Regions from separate parts of the Arthrobacter sp. FW306-1B-F12A genome, predicted to be linked through region 1. Evidence: riboswitches for the same ligand, from Rfam matches in the RefSeq annotation. Region 1 holds a riboswitch; each other region holds the start of a gene.
What was found. A riboswitch is a leader RNA that binds a small molecule or an ion and turns the genes downstream of it on or off. The one in region 1 is predicted to bind S-adenosylmethionine.

Region 1 (4,120 bases):
ACAAGAAGGGCACACGACCCCGTACGAAGGACCGCCCCAGCCACGACGACGCCGTGATCGGGCGTATCATCACAGTCGACCGCGGGCGCTACACCGCGATCGTGGGCGAAAGCTCGGACAACGAGCGCATCGTCATCGCGGCCCGCGCCCGGGAGCTCCGTCGCTCCCCTGTGGTTCCCGGAGACTTCGTAGCGCTCGTCGGCGATGTGTCCGGAGCACCGGACACCCTCGCCCGCCTCGTGCGCGTCGAGGAGCGAAAGACACTCCTGCGGCGAAGTGCCGATGACACGGATCCGATCGAGCGGGCCGTCGTCGCCAACGCCGACCAGCTCGTGGTGGTGGTTGCGGCAGCCAATCCGGAACCACGCACCGGATTCATCGACCGCGCCTTGGTGGCAGCGTACGACGCCGGAATCGAGCCGCTGCTGCTCGTCACCAAAGCAGATGTCAAAGATCCGACGGAACTACTCGCCAACTATGTGAGCCTCGGTTTCCCGATCATCATCAGCCGGACGGCCGACGCCGGCGCCTCCGGAATCGACGCCCGCTCCGACGACGGCCTGTCCGCCCGCCTCGACAGTGACGCCGTCGGCCAGTTGCGGGACTACCTCGACGGCAAGGTCACCGTCCTCCTGGGCCATTCCGGCGTCGGGAAGTCCACTATGGTGAACGCCCTCACCGGGGCCGAGCGCGCCACAGGCGGGGTCAACGCCGTGACGGGGCGCGGACGCCACACCTCGTCCTCTGCCCTCGCACTGAAGCTCAGCGACGCCCCTGGCGGAAGCTGGATCATCGATACGCCCGGCATCCGTTCTTTCGGCCTCGCCCACGTGAACCCGGACCGCATCCTGCACGCCTTCCCGGACCTGGAACCGGGGACGGAAAGGTGCGAGCGGGGTTGCAAGCACGATGCCTCCGCCGTTCGATGCGGGCTGGATTCCTGGGTCGCCGAAGGCCACGCGGGCGAGGCCGGCCCCGCCCGCCTCGCATCGCTCCGCAGGCTCCTTGGTGCGGACCCGCGTATGGAAGCCCAAGAGGCCAAGGAACTGGGTACGGTCAACTAACTCAGCGCATGCCGTCCTACCTCCCCGGCTCACCGGGGAATAGACGGTAGTTTGGAACCATGACCCAACCCGATTCGAGCTACAACGACGACCTGCGGCTAGCCCATGTGCTGGCCGATTCCGTCGATTCCCTGACAATGGAGCGGTTCAAGGCGCTGGACCTCCAGGTGGAGACCAAACCCGACCTGAGCCCAGTCACCGATGCCGACAAAGCCGCCGAGGAAGCAATACGCGGGCAGCTCTCCCGCTCCCGCCCCCGCGACGCCGTCCTCGGCGAAGAATTCGGCAGCACGGGCCACGGCTCGAGGCGTTGGATCATCGATCCCATCGATGGGACCAAGAACTTCGTGCGCGGCGTACCCGTCTGGGCTACGCTCATCGCCCTCGTGGACGAGGGCGAAGTAGTAGTGGGGCTCGTGAGCGCTCCGGCGCTCGGCAAGCGTTGGTGGGCGGCCAAGGGCTCCGGCGCCTACATGGGCCGGTCGCTGGCCGCAGCCACCCGGTTGAAAGTTTCCAACGTGTCCCGGCTCGAAGACGCCTCGCTTTCCTACTCCGAGCTTTCCGAGTGGAAGCAGCACGGGAAGCTGGACAACTTCCTGGGCCTCGAGAACGATGTCTGGCGCAGCCGTGCGTACGGCGATTTCTGGTCCTACTGCCTCGTTGCCGAGGGCGCCGTGGACATCGCCGCCGAACCGGAACTCCAGGTCTACGACATGGCCGCCCTAGTGCCGATCGTCACCGAGGCCGGCGGACGCTTCACATCCCTGGATGGCGCGGACGGCCCCTTCGGCGGAAACGCCGTCGCCACTAACTCGATCCTCCATTCCGAGGTCCTCAAGAGGCTCAACCCCGAACTCGACGACCTTCTGTAGTCCCCTCCTGTTCACTGAATAAACGACGGCGGACGCCCCCTTTTGGGGGCGTCCGCTGCTTTTTCTTCGGCTGAAGGCACATTTTTCGGGCGGTGTAACAAACCGCTTAACAATCGCGGTCACATTGGAACCCGCCTCGCCGGTGTCCTACTCTCTTTACAGGTCACGAGTGCCAGCGCGAAACCCCGGTTTGCTGGCCGGCAACCCTCCATCGCGGCGGGGTGCCCCGGGTGACGACCCGGCCGGTCCGGAACGGATGCGGCAAGCGCGGACCCCCTGCACGCAGGGGTCCCTCTTGAGTGAGGTCCCATGAGCACAGCCACAATTACTTCTACGGCTCTTTCGCAGCACCACGAAACCGCACAGCAGCTGCCTCGGGCATCCCGCCCGCTGGCCGCGGTCACCGGCGCGGAGTTGCAGGCACCCCTGATCCAGGGCGGCCACATCCGCTACGCCAACCTTGACTACGGCGCATCCGCACCTGCCCTGACGGTTGTTTCCGCGTACCTCAACGAGATCCTGCCGTACTACGCGAGTGTGCACCGCGGCGCAGGCTACGCCTCCCAAATCAGCACCTCCGTCTACGAAAACGCCCGCAACATCGTCCGTGACTTTGTTGGCGGACGGCCGGACGATTCCGTCATTTTCACGCGCAACACCACCGATTCCCTCAATCTCCTGGCCGGCTGCCTGCCGGTCACAGACGGCAAGCACAACGACGAAGTCCTTTACCTGGACATCGAGCACCACGCAAACCTGCTGCCGTGGCAAGGCGTCCCCCACCGAAGCATTGTTGCCGCGGAAACCTTGTCGGAGACCGTAGCCAATGTCCGCACAGCCCTCTCCCATGGTGGCGTCAGCCTCCTGGCTGTCACCGGCGCGTCGAATGTGACCGGCGAAATCCTGCCCATCAAGGAACTAGCTGCCTTGGCCCACGAATTCGGGGCGCGGATTGTGGTGGACGCGGCGCAACTTGCCCCGCATCGCCGCATCAACATCGCCGCCGCGGATGTCGACTACTTGGTTTTCTCGGGGCACAAGCTTTATGCACCGTTCGGCGCGGGTGTCCTGGTGGGCCGTCCCGACTGGCTCGACGCCGGCACGCCGCATCTGGCAGGAGGCGGCGCCGTCCGGGAGGCACGCCTCGATTCCGTCAGCTGGGCCACTGGACCGGCCAGGCACGAAGGCGGCTCGCCGAACGTTCTCGGTGCGGCCACCCTCGCCCGGGCCACACAAGTCATCGCCAGCCTCGACCACGACGAATGGCACGCCCACGAGGCCGCCATCCGCTCACACCTGGTCGAAGGCCTCAAGGAAATCGACGGCGTGACCGTGCACCAGATCTTCAGCGACACGGATCCCGAGGACACCATCGGCGTCGTGAACTTCTCGCTCCAGGGCTACGACGCCGGACTTGTGGCGGCCTATCTCGCGGCCGAGCACGGCATTGGCCTGCGCGACGGGCGCTTCTGCGCCCACCCGCTGCTCAAGCGCCTCGGCCTTCCCTCCGGATCCCTCCGGGCCAGTTTCGGCGTAGGGTCGCGTTTGGAAGACGCCACCCGGCTCATCGCGGGCATCCAGGCGCTCAAGAGCAATGGCCTCGGTTGGGACTACGTGGTGGACGCCGGCCGTTGGGTGCCCGCGAACGATCACCGCAGCTACCCGGAATGGGCTCCCAACACTCCCGGGACCGCGGGCGCAGCTCCGTGCAGCACCGACTGATTGCGGTAGATTCGTAGGGTATTTTTTCCTGTCCTACGAAGGAGTTTCCGCGTGGCCCCGCGACCCAAAGGCACGTCAGCCGGCCCCAAGCTCTATGAGGAACGGCGCCTTGAACTCGGTCAGAGTTTCCAGGACGGCGGAGAGCACTATGACCGTGTCCGGCCCGGATACCCCGCGGATTCAGCTGACTGGCTGCTGCCGGAAGGCGCGCGGGACGCGGCAGACATCGGCGCGGGCACCGGAAAGTTCACATCGCTCCTCGTCGAGCGCGGGCTGGCGGTGTCCGCAGTGGACCCCTCCACGGACATGCTCACGCAACTGCGCAAAACGTATCCACAAGTGATCGCCCTGGAGGGCACGGCCGAGGCAACTGGACTGGCGGACTCAGCATTCGACGTCGTCAGCGTTGCGCAGGCCTGGCACTGGTGCGATCCCCTCGCCGCCAGCACCGAGATCGCCCGG
Region 2 (4,120 bases), on a different contig from region 1:
GGTGGAATACTTGGAACCCGTGCTCGCCGAACAGGGTGAATTCGACTTGGTCCAAACCGGCGTGGCAGCCATCTTGAGCCGTGGCAACGGCGCTATCGAACAGCGTGGTGTTGCCGGGCGCTGGAGCGAGAGCAACGGGAGCGCGCCCGACGCCGCCGGGCTGGCCGCCGTCGTAGAGCACGCCGTCCAGATCACGATGCGCTCAGAGAGGGACGAGAGCGACACCAAGCCGCAACCCGTCCTCACCTGGGTGCGCCAGGACTGGCGCGAAGCGCCCGGCTAGACCTGCTTGAGGGCCCGCTCGAGGTCCCCGATGAGATCGTCCACATCCTCCAGCCCCACCGAAAGCCGCACGACGCCGTCGCTCAGGCCAATTGCCGCGCGGCCTTCCGGACCCATGGCACGGTGCGTGGTGGTGGCGGGATGGGTGATGAGGGACTTGGAGTCGCCGAGGTTGTTCGAGATGTCGATGACGGCGAGCCCGTCCAGCAGCGCGAAAGCGGCCTCCTTCGCCGATCGCCCCGCGGAGGGGAGCAGCTCGAAGGTGAGCACAGTTCCGCCGGCCTTCATTTGCTTTGCGGCGAGCTCGAACTGCGGGTGCGACTTCAGCAGCGGGTACTTGACCCAGCTGATGGCCGGCTGTTCCTCGAGCCACTCGGCGATCCGCAACGCAGACGCCGAGGAGTGGTTGACACGCAGCGCCATCGTCTCCAGGCCCTTGGTCAGGACCCAGGCGTTGAACGCGGAAAGCGAAGGACCGGTGTGCCGCATGAGCTGCTTGACGGGACCGTCGATGAACTCCTTGGTGCCCAGGATCGCTCCGCCGAGGACCCGGCCCTGGCCGTCGATGTGCTTGGTGCCTGAGTAGACAATCACGTCTGCTCCGAGATCGCCGCAGCGCTGCAGGAGGGGAGTGGCGAAGACGTTGTCGACGACCACCGTGGCGCCGGCCGCGTGGGCCAGCTCGCTCACCGCGGCGATGTCCACGATTTCCTGCATGGGGTTCGACGGCGACTCGAAGAACACTGCCGTTGTCGGCTCGGACAGGGCGGCACGCCACTGGTCCAAGTCAGGCCCGTCGACGAAGACGGTCTCGACGCCCCAGCGCGGCAGGATCTCATTGAGGATGACGAAACAGGAGCCGAAGAGCGAGCGGGCGGCAACTACGCGGTCACCGGCAGCAAGCAACGCACCGAGGGCGGTGAAGACAGCGGACATGCCCGACGCCGTCGCGAAGCACGCTTCGGTGCCTTCGAGCAGGCGGAGGCGCTCCTGGAAGGTAGCTACGGAGGGGTTGCCGTAACGGGAGTAGACGAAGCGTTCGTCCTCGCCCGTAAATGCTCGCTCGGCGGCTGCAGCGGACTCGTAGACGAAGCCGGAGTTCAGGAAGACGGCCTCGGACGTTTCCTGGAAGTTGGTACGGTCAAGACCGCCGCGGACGGCCTGGGTGTCAGGGCTCCAGCTGGCGGCGTCAGGGTTGAAAGTCACTTAGATGTTCCCCAGGTTCGTCGGAAGTCCACGGTTTTTCCAGCCGTTCACGGTTCGCTCGCCGTAGCGGTCCGGCTCGCCCTCAAAGCCCTCGAGGACGTTGTAGGAGGTGTAGCCGGCCTGGGTGGCGGCAATCGCGGCGGCGATGGAGCGCTGTCCGGAGCGGCAGAGGAAAACCAGTTCGGTGCCATCCGCCTCCGGGGCCTGCTGCGTCAACTCTTCGATGAAACGGGTGTTGGGGATGCCTCCGGCCAGGTTCCACTGGATGAACAGGGGATCGTTCTCGGTGGCTTTGGTGTCCGGGATGCCGATGTGTGCCCACTCGCCTTCGGTGCGGACGTCCACCAGGATGGCGCCCTGCTCAAGCTTGGCCCAGGCGTCGTGCGGGCTGAGGTCGCCTGCGTAGCTCATGCGTGGCCCTCGCCGTCGAACTCTTCATCAAGCTGATCCACCGCATTGGCAACGGCGGCATCTGCGCTTGCGATTGCCGCGGGCAGGACGATGGCCTGTGCCACGATTACGTCCGTGCCGTTGAAGGTCGCGGCCGGGCTGCCGTGCAACACGTATCCCTCCGCGAGGGCGGTGGAGATCCGCTCGCAGAATTCCTTGGTGTCAGGGCCCGTGATGAGACGGTACGAGAGTTTTTCTTCGGTGGGTTCAGGCATTGGTGCTCCTCAGTCACGCTTGCAGTTCGAAAGTGTCGATACGCCGAGTAGTCACCTGAGGCACCCCGCCGGAGAGAGGGTTGCCGACCAGCAAGTCAGGGCTTCACGCTGGTGCTCATTACTCAAGAAGAAAAATAACATCCACGACGGCGGCCTGCATCACCGGCCGTCGTCATGTTCCGTAACCGGACGGCAGCCAGGCTGGCGAGGGCTGGGGTGCCAGCGTCCTAGGACTCGGTTTCATTGGGCAGCGGTTCCAGGCTCGCCTGGATCCGGGGTGGAATGGCGTCGAACCGCGACGCTACTGCCGTAGGGGAGTGATGAAAAGTGGAACCTTGATGCTTCCGGATTTCCAGCAGTTCGTGGACGGATATCCCGGTGGCCGTGGCGAGTGCATGCAGCGAGAGGCTGTTGTGATGAGCCAATGCAAAAACCACACCCGACAAGGCTTCGAAACCTTCTGTCTCGTAGATTTCCTTCACCAGGTTGGACATGCCATTTGCATCATCGATTGATCCCGCTGACGCACCAGTCGCCATGGCCGTCAGGGACCATGCAGCAGAGTCGGGGCTGATGTAGATGCTCATGTCGATACCCTACGGACTCAGGCCCGCTTGGGGAATGGGCGATACGTTTATCTTTATGGCAGCACTCACCGACCTTGACCGCCAGCTCCTCTCCGCTCTCCGGGAGGACGGCAGGGCCTCCGTGGCGAGCCTTGCGCGCAAGCTGGGCGTTGCTCGGGCCACCGTGAATAGCCGGCTTGAGCGTCTTGTCTCCTCGGGGACCATCGTTGGCTTCACCGCGAGGGTGCGCGACGAGGTGGATCCACTTGCGATCCGGGCCATTGCGCTCATTGCCGTGGAGGGAAGGTCGGCGGACAAGGTCATTCGCCAACTCCGCGGACTTCCCGAGATTTGGGCGCTACACACCACGAACGGCGGTTGGGATCTCGTGGCCGAGTTGCGCACGGAGAGCCTCAGCGACTTTGACCAGGTGTTGGGCAGGATCCGCGGGATCGAGGGGATCGTCAATAGCGAGACGAGCCTGCTGCTCAGTTCCGTCCTGCGATAGTCGCTTTTATGACGGGCGCCTGCCGTTGATCATTGTGTGCATAAGCAGTCATCATTTTGTGCATGTTTTCAATGAAAAGTACGTACTTTGGCAATTGTGGATGCATATCGCCGCTCCGTAGCCTCGTAGCAACAGTGCTTATGAGGGAAAGGAGCGCACATGACGCGCTTTGTCGATGTCCGCAATATGGTTCGTTGGACGGCCGGACGGGGCCCGGAGACCGTCATCTCGGAGATGATGCAGTACCTGGAAGACGACTTCCAGCGGTGGGAATCTTTTGACAAGACTCCGCGAGTGGCAAGCCACACGCCATTTGGCGTCATCGAGCTGATGCCCACCAGCGACCAGGAAACCTACGGCTTCAAGTATGTAAACGGACACCCCTCGAATCCCGCGCGCGGCTTCCAGACCGTGACAGCTTTCGGTGTCCTGTCCGACGTCCACAACGGCTACCCGACGTTCCTTGCGGAGATGACAGTGCTGACAGCGTTGCGGACGGCGGCCACGTCCGGCATGGTCGCTAAGAAGCTCGCGCGCCCCGATGCCCGGATCATGGCGATGATCGGAACCGGAACCCAATCGGAGTTTCAGGCGCTGGCCTTCCGGGCGGCCCTGGGTATAAACAGTGTGAGGATCTGGGACACGGACCCGGCAGCGATGGAGAAGTTCGTCCGGAACATGGCTCCCCTCGGCTTCGACATCACCATCGCAGACTCGGCGGCCCATGCAGTGGAGGGCGCCGACGTCGTCACCACATGCACGGCGGACAAGGCCAATGCCACGATCCTGACAGCAGACCAGGTTTCGCCCGGAGTCCACATCAACGCGATCGGAGGCGACTGCCCAGGGAAGACTGAACTCGACGCTGCCATCCTCGGCCTCGGTGACGTCTT
Region 3 (4,120 bases), on a different contig from region 1:
TGCTCGTTGGACCCGTAACCGTGCAACAGAACCAGCAATGGCTTGCCAGCCCGCTCCTCCTCTTCGAGGGACCACAAAACGACCGGGGCAGGAAAGGCGGAAGCTTGACTCATGGGACTATTCTTGCAGTTACCCATGAGTAACAAGCTACGGGCGCGTGGCGTTGCAGCAAGAGGCAGGATATGGACGTGAGTGACATTGATCCCACGGTGGGACCAAAGCCGGACGAACGGATTCATCCGTGGACCCGCTACGTGGCATTGGGTGATTCCTTTACCGAAGGGATCGGCGACCCCGAGCCCAACAACCCCGGGGGACATCGTGGCTGGGCCGACCGCGTAGCCGAGGAACTGAGCCGGGGACACCGGGATTTCGCCTACGCCAACCTGGCCATCCGCGGGCGGTTGCTCCAGCAGATCCTCGACGAACAACTTGGCCCGTGAATGGACCTCAAGCCGGACCTCGTGAGCATCTCCGCAGGCGGCAACGACCTCATCCGTCCCGGCGGCGATCCCGACGCCTTGGCCGAGAAACTCGATGCCGCAGTGCAGACCCTGAGTTCCGACGGCGCCACCGTGGTTCTCTTCAACGGTCCGGACACCGCGTCATCGGTCCTCGGCCGGATCCGCGGCAAAGTGGCCATCTACAACGAAAACCTCCGCACGGTGGCCGCCCGCCACGATGCCGTGATCGCCGATATGTGGTCCCTGCGGCAACTCTCCAACTCCCAGATGTGGGACGAAGACCGCCTGCACTTCTCGCCGCTCGGCCATCACACCATCGCGGCGATGGTCCTCGATTCACTCAACGTGCCGCACAACCTCGAGCCGCTGTTCCCCAAGCCACTCCCCCAGCGGAGTTGGCGCGAGGCCCGCTCGGGCGACCTCGTATGGGCACGGGAGTATTTTGTCCCGTGGGTCATCCGCCGGATCCGGCACCGCTCCTCCGGCGACGGCATCCTGCCGAAACGCCCGACGCCGGGACCCGTCTTCGGTCCTGCCGACACCATCCTGCCCCGGAGCTGAACCGGACCCCTGTGGGTCACAGGAAGCGGGGCTAAGCTGGTGAAAGACTAGGGAGGCCCTCCACCGTGAACAATGTGATCTTCTGGATCATCGTCTGCTCTTGGCTGATTCCCATGGGGATCCGCATGTACAACCGATCGCGCCAGCGCAGGCTCCGGGACTTCCCTCCGCAGGATTACCCCGGGCAGCCCTATCCTCCACAGCACTACCCCGTCGGATACCCGGAGCAACCCCCGGTCATCTTCCCGGCTGAGCCGCAACCCCCGGTGGGAATGCCCGCCCCTCAGGCCGCTCCGCCGTCGTCGGCTACTCCGCAAGCGAACAGCGCGCCCCAGCCGGACAGCGCGCCGCAAGGCTACCGGGCACGGAAGCTGGCCGAACTCGACCAGGAGTACAGCGACGGGAAAATTGCCATGGAGGACTACATGAAGCTCCGCCAGGAGATCATGAACGGCTGATTCAGCCGAAGAACGCCTCCCGCAGCTGGGGGCCGAGCTGGCCGATCTCGGTGAGGAAACCGTCGTGCCCGATGGGCGCCTCGATCACATGAACGGGGACTTCTCCGGGCAAGGCCTTGGCCAGCTCGTGCGATTGTTCCGGGAAATAGAGCCGGTCCGAGTCCACCGAGGCAACGAAGAACTTCGCCGTGGCCACGGACAACGCGTCCTCCAACGAGCCCCGGCCGCGAGTGATGTCGTGGCTCATGAGCGCCTCGGTGATGGCGATGTAGCTGTTGGCGTCGAAGCGCTGGACCAGCTTTCGTCCCTGGTGGTCGAGGTAGCTCTCCACCTGGTAGCGGCCCCGGTCCCCTAAGGCCGCAGCCTGCAGGGGCGCCTCGCCGCCTTGGGCGTTCCTGCCGAAGCGGAAGTCCAGTTCATCCGCCGAACGGTAGGTGATGTGGGCGATCCGCCGGGCGAGGGCCAGCCCCGCCTCGGGCGCGGCCTGGCCATAGTAGTCGCCGCCCTTGAAGTCGGCGTCCTGCCGGATGGCGAGCGTCTGGGCCTGCGCGAACGCAATCTGTTCGGCAGTGCTGTACGCCCCGATCGAAATCACGGCACATCGCTTGACGCGGTCCGGATAGCTGACGGCCCATTCCAGTGCGCGGGCACCGCCCATGGACCCGCCCACCACGGTGTGCCAGCTGTGGATCCCCAAGGCGTCGGCGAGCCGGGCTTCGGCTACAGTGCTGTCCCGCAAGGTCACAAGCGGGAAGCGGGAGCCCCACGGCTTGCCGTCGGGAGCGCTCGACGACGGCCCGGTGCTGCCGTAGCAGCCTCCCACGATGTTGACGGAGACCACGAAGTAGCGGTCCGTGTCGATGGTGGCGCCGGGACCAACGAGTTGCTCCCACCAGCCTTCTTCGTCGCTCTCGCCACGGGCCACATGGGTGCTGCCGGTCAGTGCATGCTCCACGAGGACGGCGTTGGAAGCGTCGGCGTCGAGCCGGCCCCAGGTCTCGTACGCAAGGACGACCTCAGGGAGGAAACCCCCGGCCTCCAGTTCGAGCCCTCCTACGGAAACATACTTGAGGGTTCCGTCCTGGGTACCTGAAAGGGGTATGGCTGTTGCAGCAATTGTCATTCGTCGACACCTCACATCGCGCTTGCCCGCCGCCAACACAGCGAAGGGCCAGGTCTTCACCCGGGGCACCCCGCCGCGAAAGGAGGGTTGCCGGCCAGCAAGCCGGGGCTGTCGCTGGCACTCATGACCTATGGGAAGAGTCTAGGAAAACCGGACCCCTTCTGACGAAGATTATGACAGCTTTGTGACACTTGGCCGCGTTTTGTTCACGAAGCCGGGGTTGTAGATGTCTGAAATTGAAGAGACGGGTGATGCCTGTGTGACTGGAGATAGAATTGGGCGCAGCAGTCTGCATCCTTCGGATGTCTCCGCCGCCACTGTGCGTCACAGGAAGATTGAAGCTCGTGAAAAAGCCATCCGGCGTCGTTCCGATAGCCCTGTTCTTGCTGGTATCAGGTTTCACCGTGGGAGTGCCGCTGCCGGCGCACGCCGACACGACTCCGGCAGCAGGCGAAGACAGATACGTGGTCCACTACGCCGAAGGCACCGACGTTGACGGTAAGGCCGCGGAGCTGCACTCCCAGGGAGTCTCGGTGGACAAGACGTTCACGCATGCCGTGAAGGCCGCGGTCGTCACGGCGACGCCAGCGAAGGCCGCTGAGTTGGCGAAGTCGAGCCGGGTTGTATCGGTGGACCGGGATATGCCGGTGCGGATTTCGGACACCCAAGCGCCGGCACCCTGGAACCTCGACCGGACCGATCAGCGCACCCTCCCTTTGTCCGGGAGCTACACCCCGCCTTCGAGCGGCGCCGGGGTTCAGGTCTACATTGTGGACAACGGGGTGCTTGGCACCCATGTGGACTTCGGCGGTCGGGTGACCGCGGGGTGGAGTGCCTTCTCGGGGCAGCCCGCCAATGCCCCCTGCACCGATCCGGCAATGCCCGACGCCGGCCACGGGACGCACGTAGCAGGCATCACGGCCGGCAGCACCTACGGCATGGCCAAGTCGGCAACCATCGTGCCGGTGCGGGTCCTTGGTTGCGACGGTACGGGATACTCCTCCGACGTCATAGCCGGCCTCGATTGGATGGTCCAGCAGCACCAGCCCGGTCAACCCGCCGTCGCCAACCTCAGCCTCTCCGGACCTGCGAACCAGAGCCTGGACGACGCTGTCCAGGGCGCGATCAATAACGGCATTACCGTCACCTTGGCGGCCGGCAATTCCAGCACGGACGCGTGCACGCTGTCCCCCAGCCGCGTGGCTGCCGCGATCACGGTGGCCGCGAGCGACAGCTTCGACCGGCAGGCATCGTTCTCCAACTACGGTCCCTGCGTCGACCTGTACGCACCAGGAGTCCAGATCACCTCGGATTGGCAGACGTCAAATACCGCAACGGCTGTCCTGAACGGAACCTCGATGGCCTCTCCGCATGCGGCAGGAGCGGCCGCGATGCTCCTCGCCATGCATCCCTCGTGGAGCCCCGCGCAGGTCTCGGCAACGTTGACCGTCGGCGCAACAGCCGGAATAGTCCAGTCGACCGGAAACTGCATGCCTAACCGGCTGCTGTACGTC
Region 4 (4,120 bases), on a different contig from region 1:
TCAGGAACCCTTTGGTCAGGCCGGTGGCGTCGGCAACCTGCTCGATGGTGAGCCGCTGCGATTGGCGGGCGGCACGGATTCTGGAACCGATGGCAACGGGGACATTGCTCGGTTCAACGGGGAGAGCCTTCATTCACGAACCTTTCAGGCCGTTTCTGCGGCCCTGTCATTGCAGCAATAGTAGCCGGATCGCCCGCGCGGCAGGGCCTTTGGCAAGCTGGAGGAGCGCCGATGAGTCCGCTGGGCGAGACAGCACCTTGACTGTTACTCGCATCACTACGTATCCTCATAGGCAACAAGTGTTGTTTGTGAGGCATACATCACAGACTACTCTCCCCAATCACCAGCGCAGAGACCTTCCGCAACCCGCAACGAAACCCAGCGGACCGGCGTCGGAATCCCCAAGGGCTCTGCGCATCACTTTCAGGAGCCAACCGTGGACTCTTCGTTCATCAATATTGCGATCGTGGTGGTGTATTTGCTCGCCATGCTGGCCTTCGGCTGGTGGGGCAAGTCGCGCACCAAGAACAACAGCGACTTCCTCGTGGCAGGACGCCGCCTCGGTCCGATGCTCTACACCGGCACCATGGCCGCAGTCGTCCTCGGCGGCGCATCGACGGTTGGCGGCGTCGGCCTCGGCTACAAGTTCGGCGTCTCCGGCATGTGGCTGGTTGTCGCGATCGGTTCGGGCGTGCTCCTCCTGAGCCTGCTTTTCGCCGGCACCATCCAGCGGCTGAAGATCTACACGGTCTCCCAGATGCTGAGCCTGCGTTACGGACAGCGCGCCACACAGACTTCCGGCATCGTCATGCTCGCCTACACCCTGATGTTGTGCGCCACGTCCACGGGCGCCTACGCCACCATCTTCGTTGTCCTCTTCGGCTGGGAGCGCTGGCTCGCCATCGCCGTCGGCGGCGCCATCGTCCTGGTCTACTCAACGATCGGCGGCATGTGGTCCATCACCCTCGCCGACCAGGTGCAGTTCATCATCAAGACCGTGGGCATCTTCTTCCTCATGCTCCCGTTCGTCCTGAACGCCGCAGGCGGCTTCGATGGCATCCGTGCCCGCGTTGACGCCAGCTTCTTCCAGTTGGACGGCATCGGAGCACAAACCATCATCACGTACTTCGTGGTCTACACCCTGGGCCTGCTGATCGGCCAGGACATCTGGCAGCGCGTCTTCACCGCCAAGACTCCCAAGGTGGCCCGTTGGGGCGGTGCCACCGCGGGCATCTACTGCGTCCTGTACGGCGTCGCCGGCGCATTGATCGGCCTTGCCGCCCGCGTGGCACTGCCCAACATCGACGTGAAGGCCCTCGGCAAGGACGTCGTCTACGCCGAGGTTGCCACGCACATCCTGCCGATCGGCATCGGCGGCCTCGTGATGGCCGCAGCAGTCGCGGCCATGATGTCCACCGCTTCCGGAGCCCTCATCGCCGCGGCCACCGTTGCCCGCGCCGACGTGGTCCCGTTCGTGGCCAGCTGGTTCGGCAAGACCATCAACACCGACGACACCGAGAACCCCGAGCACGACGTCAAGGCCAACCGCTACTGGGTCCTCGGACTGGGCATCGTGGCCGTGTTGATATCCATGGCGGCGCAAGACGTCGTGGTCGCCCTGACCATCGCCTACGACATCCTGGTGGGCGGCCTGCTGGTTGCCATCCTGGGTGGCCTGGTCTGGAAGCGGGGCACCGGTATTGCCGCGGCCTGGTCCATGGCCGTGGGGTCCGTACTCACACTGGCCCTGCTGATCGCCTATGCCACGGGAATCATTCCCAGCGAAGACGGCGTCTACGCCAACGATCCCATCTACTGGGGCCTCGGAGCCTCGTTGCTGGTGTACGTCGTGGTCTCGCTGCTGACGCCTCCCACAGAGCCCGAGGTCCGCGAAGCATGGGACCGTCGCGTCGCCGGAGGAGTCACCGAGGAACTCCCGCTGGAGGCCCACCCGGTGGCCAGCCACTAAGTTTCACAGAGTCAAGTACGACGGCGGCGCCGCACCTTTTTCCGGGGTGCGGCGCCGCCGTCGCATGTACAGTAGGAAGAGCTTCAAGAGATGTGGCGCCAAGCTCCGACTTGCCACACGCCAACCCCATGTTCACGGGTGGTTCGGATGAAGAAGCGGCCCGGCTCGGACCAGAGACAACCGAACGGGCAAGAGCAACTCCACAGGAGAAGGCCATGCCTTTCGAAAACGGCGCCACCGCCATAGCCGACCGCACCACCCAGCCCAGCACCCTCTTGTCGCCCCGCCCCCGCCGGGTGGACGAATTCGTCCGGGTGATTCCCGGCGTCGACCTCTCCCAAGGCTCCGTCACGTTCGTCGTGGACGGAAACCTGGAACGCTATTGGCACCATGAGCCGCGGCTCATCACCCAAGCCCTTTCAAAAGCGGTCCAGCCCGCCCGCTGGTTCCCCGCCACACGGAAACTCACCCTGACGGTGGCGGCAACCGGGCACCGGGCAGGCGTGCAGAGGCACTTCATCCTGAGCGCGTTTTAGCTCCCCGGGTTTAGCGAGCCCGGGGCTATTCGAACTCTTCGTCCTCGCGGTGTTCCTCTGCGTCGAGCGGAACCACCCGTTCGTCGTCGTCGAGGACCTCGGATTGTTCCTCCCAGTCCTCGTCCACCTCAAGGTCTTCGCTGTAGTCGTAGGCGGGATCGGCCTCGACCGTGGGACGGTCGGGGTGGCGGGCGTGGGTTTCGGTGCTGTCCATGGTGCAACCTCCGTTCGACGTGCCGCTGAGCCCATCGCACAGGCACATGAGGCAGCCGGTCACCACGCTACCCCGCCAATTCGTGGACCCTGTCCATCCATCCCAGCACTGCCCCCAGCCGCGGTCAAGGCCTCCCGGGAGCCTCCCGTTTTTGAGGTGCGCCTAAACCGTCCAGTGAGGATTGCCAGCCGAAAAACCGCGGAAATTGGCGATAGAGTGGAGCCGCAATGAGGCGATGAAGCCCGCCCCAGCAACCCAGGAGTCCCGGTGCACCCGCACGCAGATCCACAGAACCCGACAGATCCAGACAACGCGCATCCCGACAATCCCTCGGACCAAAGCAGTCCATTGCAAGATGAAGCGGCCCCCAAGACTCCCCCGTCGTCGTCGGACATCAAGCGCTGGCGTCAGTACTTGGCGGACGAGCGGGCCGAGGCCGCCGTGTACCGCCAACTGGCGCAGCGCCGCGACGGCGAGGAACGCGAAATCCTGTTGGCACTCGCAGAGGCCGAGGGCCGCCACGAGGCACACTGGCTCAAGCTCCTCGGGGAACATGCCGGCATGCCGAAGGCGGCCTCGATCCGAAGCCAAATGCTCGGCTTCCTCGCCCGGAACTTTGGATCAGTGTTCGTGCTGGCCCTCGCCCAAAGGGCTGAAGGCCGCTCGCCTTACGCCAAGGATCCAGCAGCGACCCGCGCCATGGCGGCTGACGAACAGATCCACGAGGAAGTAGTCCGCGGCCTGGCGACGCGCGGCCGCAACAGGTTGTCCGGCACTTTCCGCGCGGCCGTATTCGGCGCCAACGACGGCCTTGTCAGCAACCTTTCACTCGTGATGGGCATGGCGGCCACCGGCGTCCCCGCCACTGTGGTCCTGTTCAGCGGCATCGCCGGCCTGCTGGCAGGCGCGCTGTCCATGGGTGCCGGCGAATATGTCTCTGTCCGCTCGCAGCTCGAGCTCCTCAAGGCCACCCGCCCTACCCAGGCCACGCTGACCGCAGCCCCGGCCCTGGACATCGAGCACAACGAGCTGGTCCTCGTGTATCTGGCCCGGGGCATGTCCCGCGAGGCCGCCGAACACCGGGCCGCCGAACGCATGGGCCTCTACAGCTGCGATTGCGATCCCAGCCTCTCGCTCCACCCCGAAGTGGAAGAAACCGTCAATGAGCACGAAGCCGTAGGCTCCGCTTGGGGCGCCGCAATCTCGAGCTTCTGCTTCTTCGCTTCGGGCGCCATCGTGCCCATCCTGCCGTTCATCTTCGGCATGACGGGCTTCGCGGCACTTGCTGTGGCCGGTACGCTGGTGGGCATCGCGCTTCTGTCGACCGGCGCCGTCGTCGGCTTGTTGTCCGGAACCTCGCCGCTGACCCGCGGCCTCCGGCAGCTCGCCATCGGTCTCGGC

Region 2: another riboswitch for S-adenosylmethionine. It lies ahead of AC3WJU_RS19510 (DUF1737 domain-containing protein); the one in region 1 lies ahead of AC3WJU_RS00190 (aminotransferase class V-fold PLP-dependent enzyme).
Region 3: another riboswitch for S-adenosylmethionine. It lies ahead of metX (homoserine O-acetyltransferase MetX); the one in region 1 lies ahead of AC3WJU_RS00190 (aminotransferase class V-fold PLP-dependent enzyme).
Region 4: another riboswitch for S-adenosylmethionine. It lies ahead of AC3WJU_RS04595 (hypothetical protein); the one in region 1 lies ahead of AC3WJU_RS00190 (aminotransferase class V-fold PLP-dependent enzyme).

The regions. Positions count from the first base shown of each region.
Region 1 covers NZ_JBYSXD010000001.1:33,353-37,472, reverse strand. Annotated here, with positions in the region: gene rsgA (ribosome small subunit-dependent GTPase A) at 1-1,064, shown strand, start outside; gene hisN (histidinol-phosphatase) at 1,124-1,936, shown strand; SAM riboswitch class IV at 2,098-2,210, shown strand; gene AC3WJU_RS00190 (aminotransferase class V-fold PLP-dependent enzyme) at 2,246-3,658, shown strand; gene AC3WJU_RS00185 (class I SAM-dependent methyltransferase) at 3,710-4,120, shown strand, end outside.
Region 2 covers NZ_JBYSXD010000054.1:22,995-27,114, forward strand. Annotated here, with positions in the region: gene AC3WJU_RS19495 (glutamate--cysteine ligase 2) at 1-283, shown strand, start outside; gene AC3WJU_RS19500 (O-succinylhomoserine sulfhydrylase) at 280-1,488, opposite strand; gene AC3WJU_RS19505 (rhodanese-like domain-containing protein) at 1,489-1,899, opposite strand; gene AC3WJU_RS19510 (DUF1737 domain-containing protein) at 1,896-2,153, opposite strand; SAM riboswitch class IV at 2,164-2,276, opposite strand; gene AC3WJU_RS19515 (hypothetical protein) at 2,381-2,740, opposite strand; gene AC3WJU_RS19520 (Lrp/AsnC family transcriptional regulator) at 2,796-3,227, shown strand; gene ocd (ornithine cyclodeaminase) at 3,387-4,120, shown strand, end outside.
Region 3 covers NZ_JBYSXD010000031.1:33,709-37,828, reverse strand. Annotated here, with positions in the region: gene AC3WJU_RS15015 (alpha/beta hydrolase) at 1-113, opposite strand, end outside; partial or broken gene AC3WJU_RS15010 (SGNH/GDSL hydrolase family protein) at 183-1,025, shown strand; gene AC3WJU_RS15005 (hypothetical protein) at 1,091-1,483, shown strand; gene metX (homoserine O-acetyltransferase MetX) at 1,485-2,606, opposite strand; SAM riboswitch class IV at 2,620-2,735, opposite strand; gene AC3WJU_RS14995 (S8 family peptidase) at 2,951-4,120, shown strand, end outside.
Region 4 covers NZ_JBYSXD010000005.1:132,332-136,451, forward strand. Annotated here, with positions in the region: gene AC3WJU_RS04585 (helix-turn-helix domain-containing protein) at 1-133, opposite strand, end outside; gene AC3WJU_RS04590 (sodium:solute symporter family protein) at 437-1,969, shown strand; SAM riboswitch class IV at 2,051-2,170, shown strand; gene AC3WJU_RS04595 (hypothetical protein) at 2,185-2,505, shown strand; gene AC3WJU_RS04600 (hypothetical protein) at 2,531-2,719, opposite strand; gene AC3WJU_RS04605 (VIT1/CCC1 transporter family protein) at 3,068-4,120, shown strand, end outside.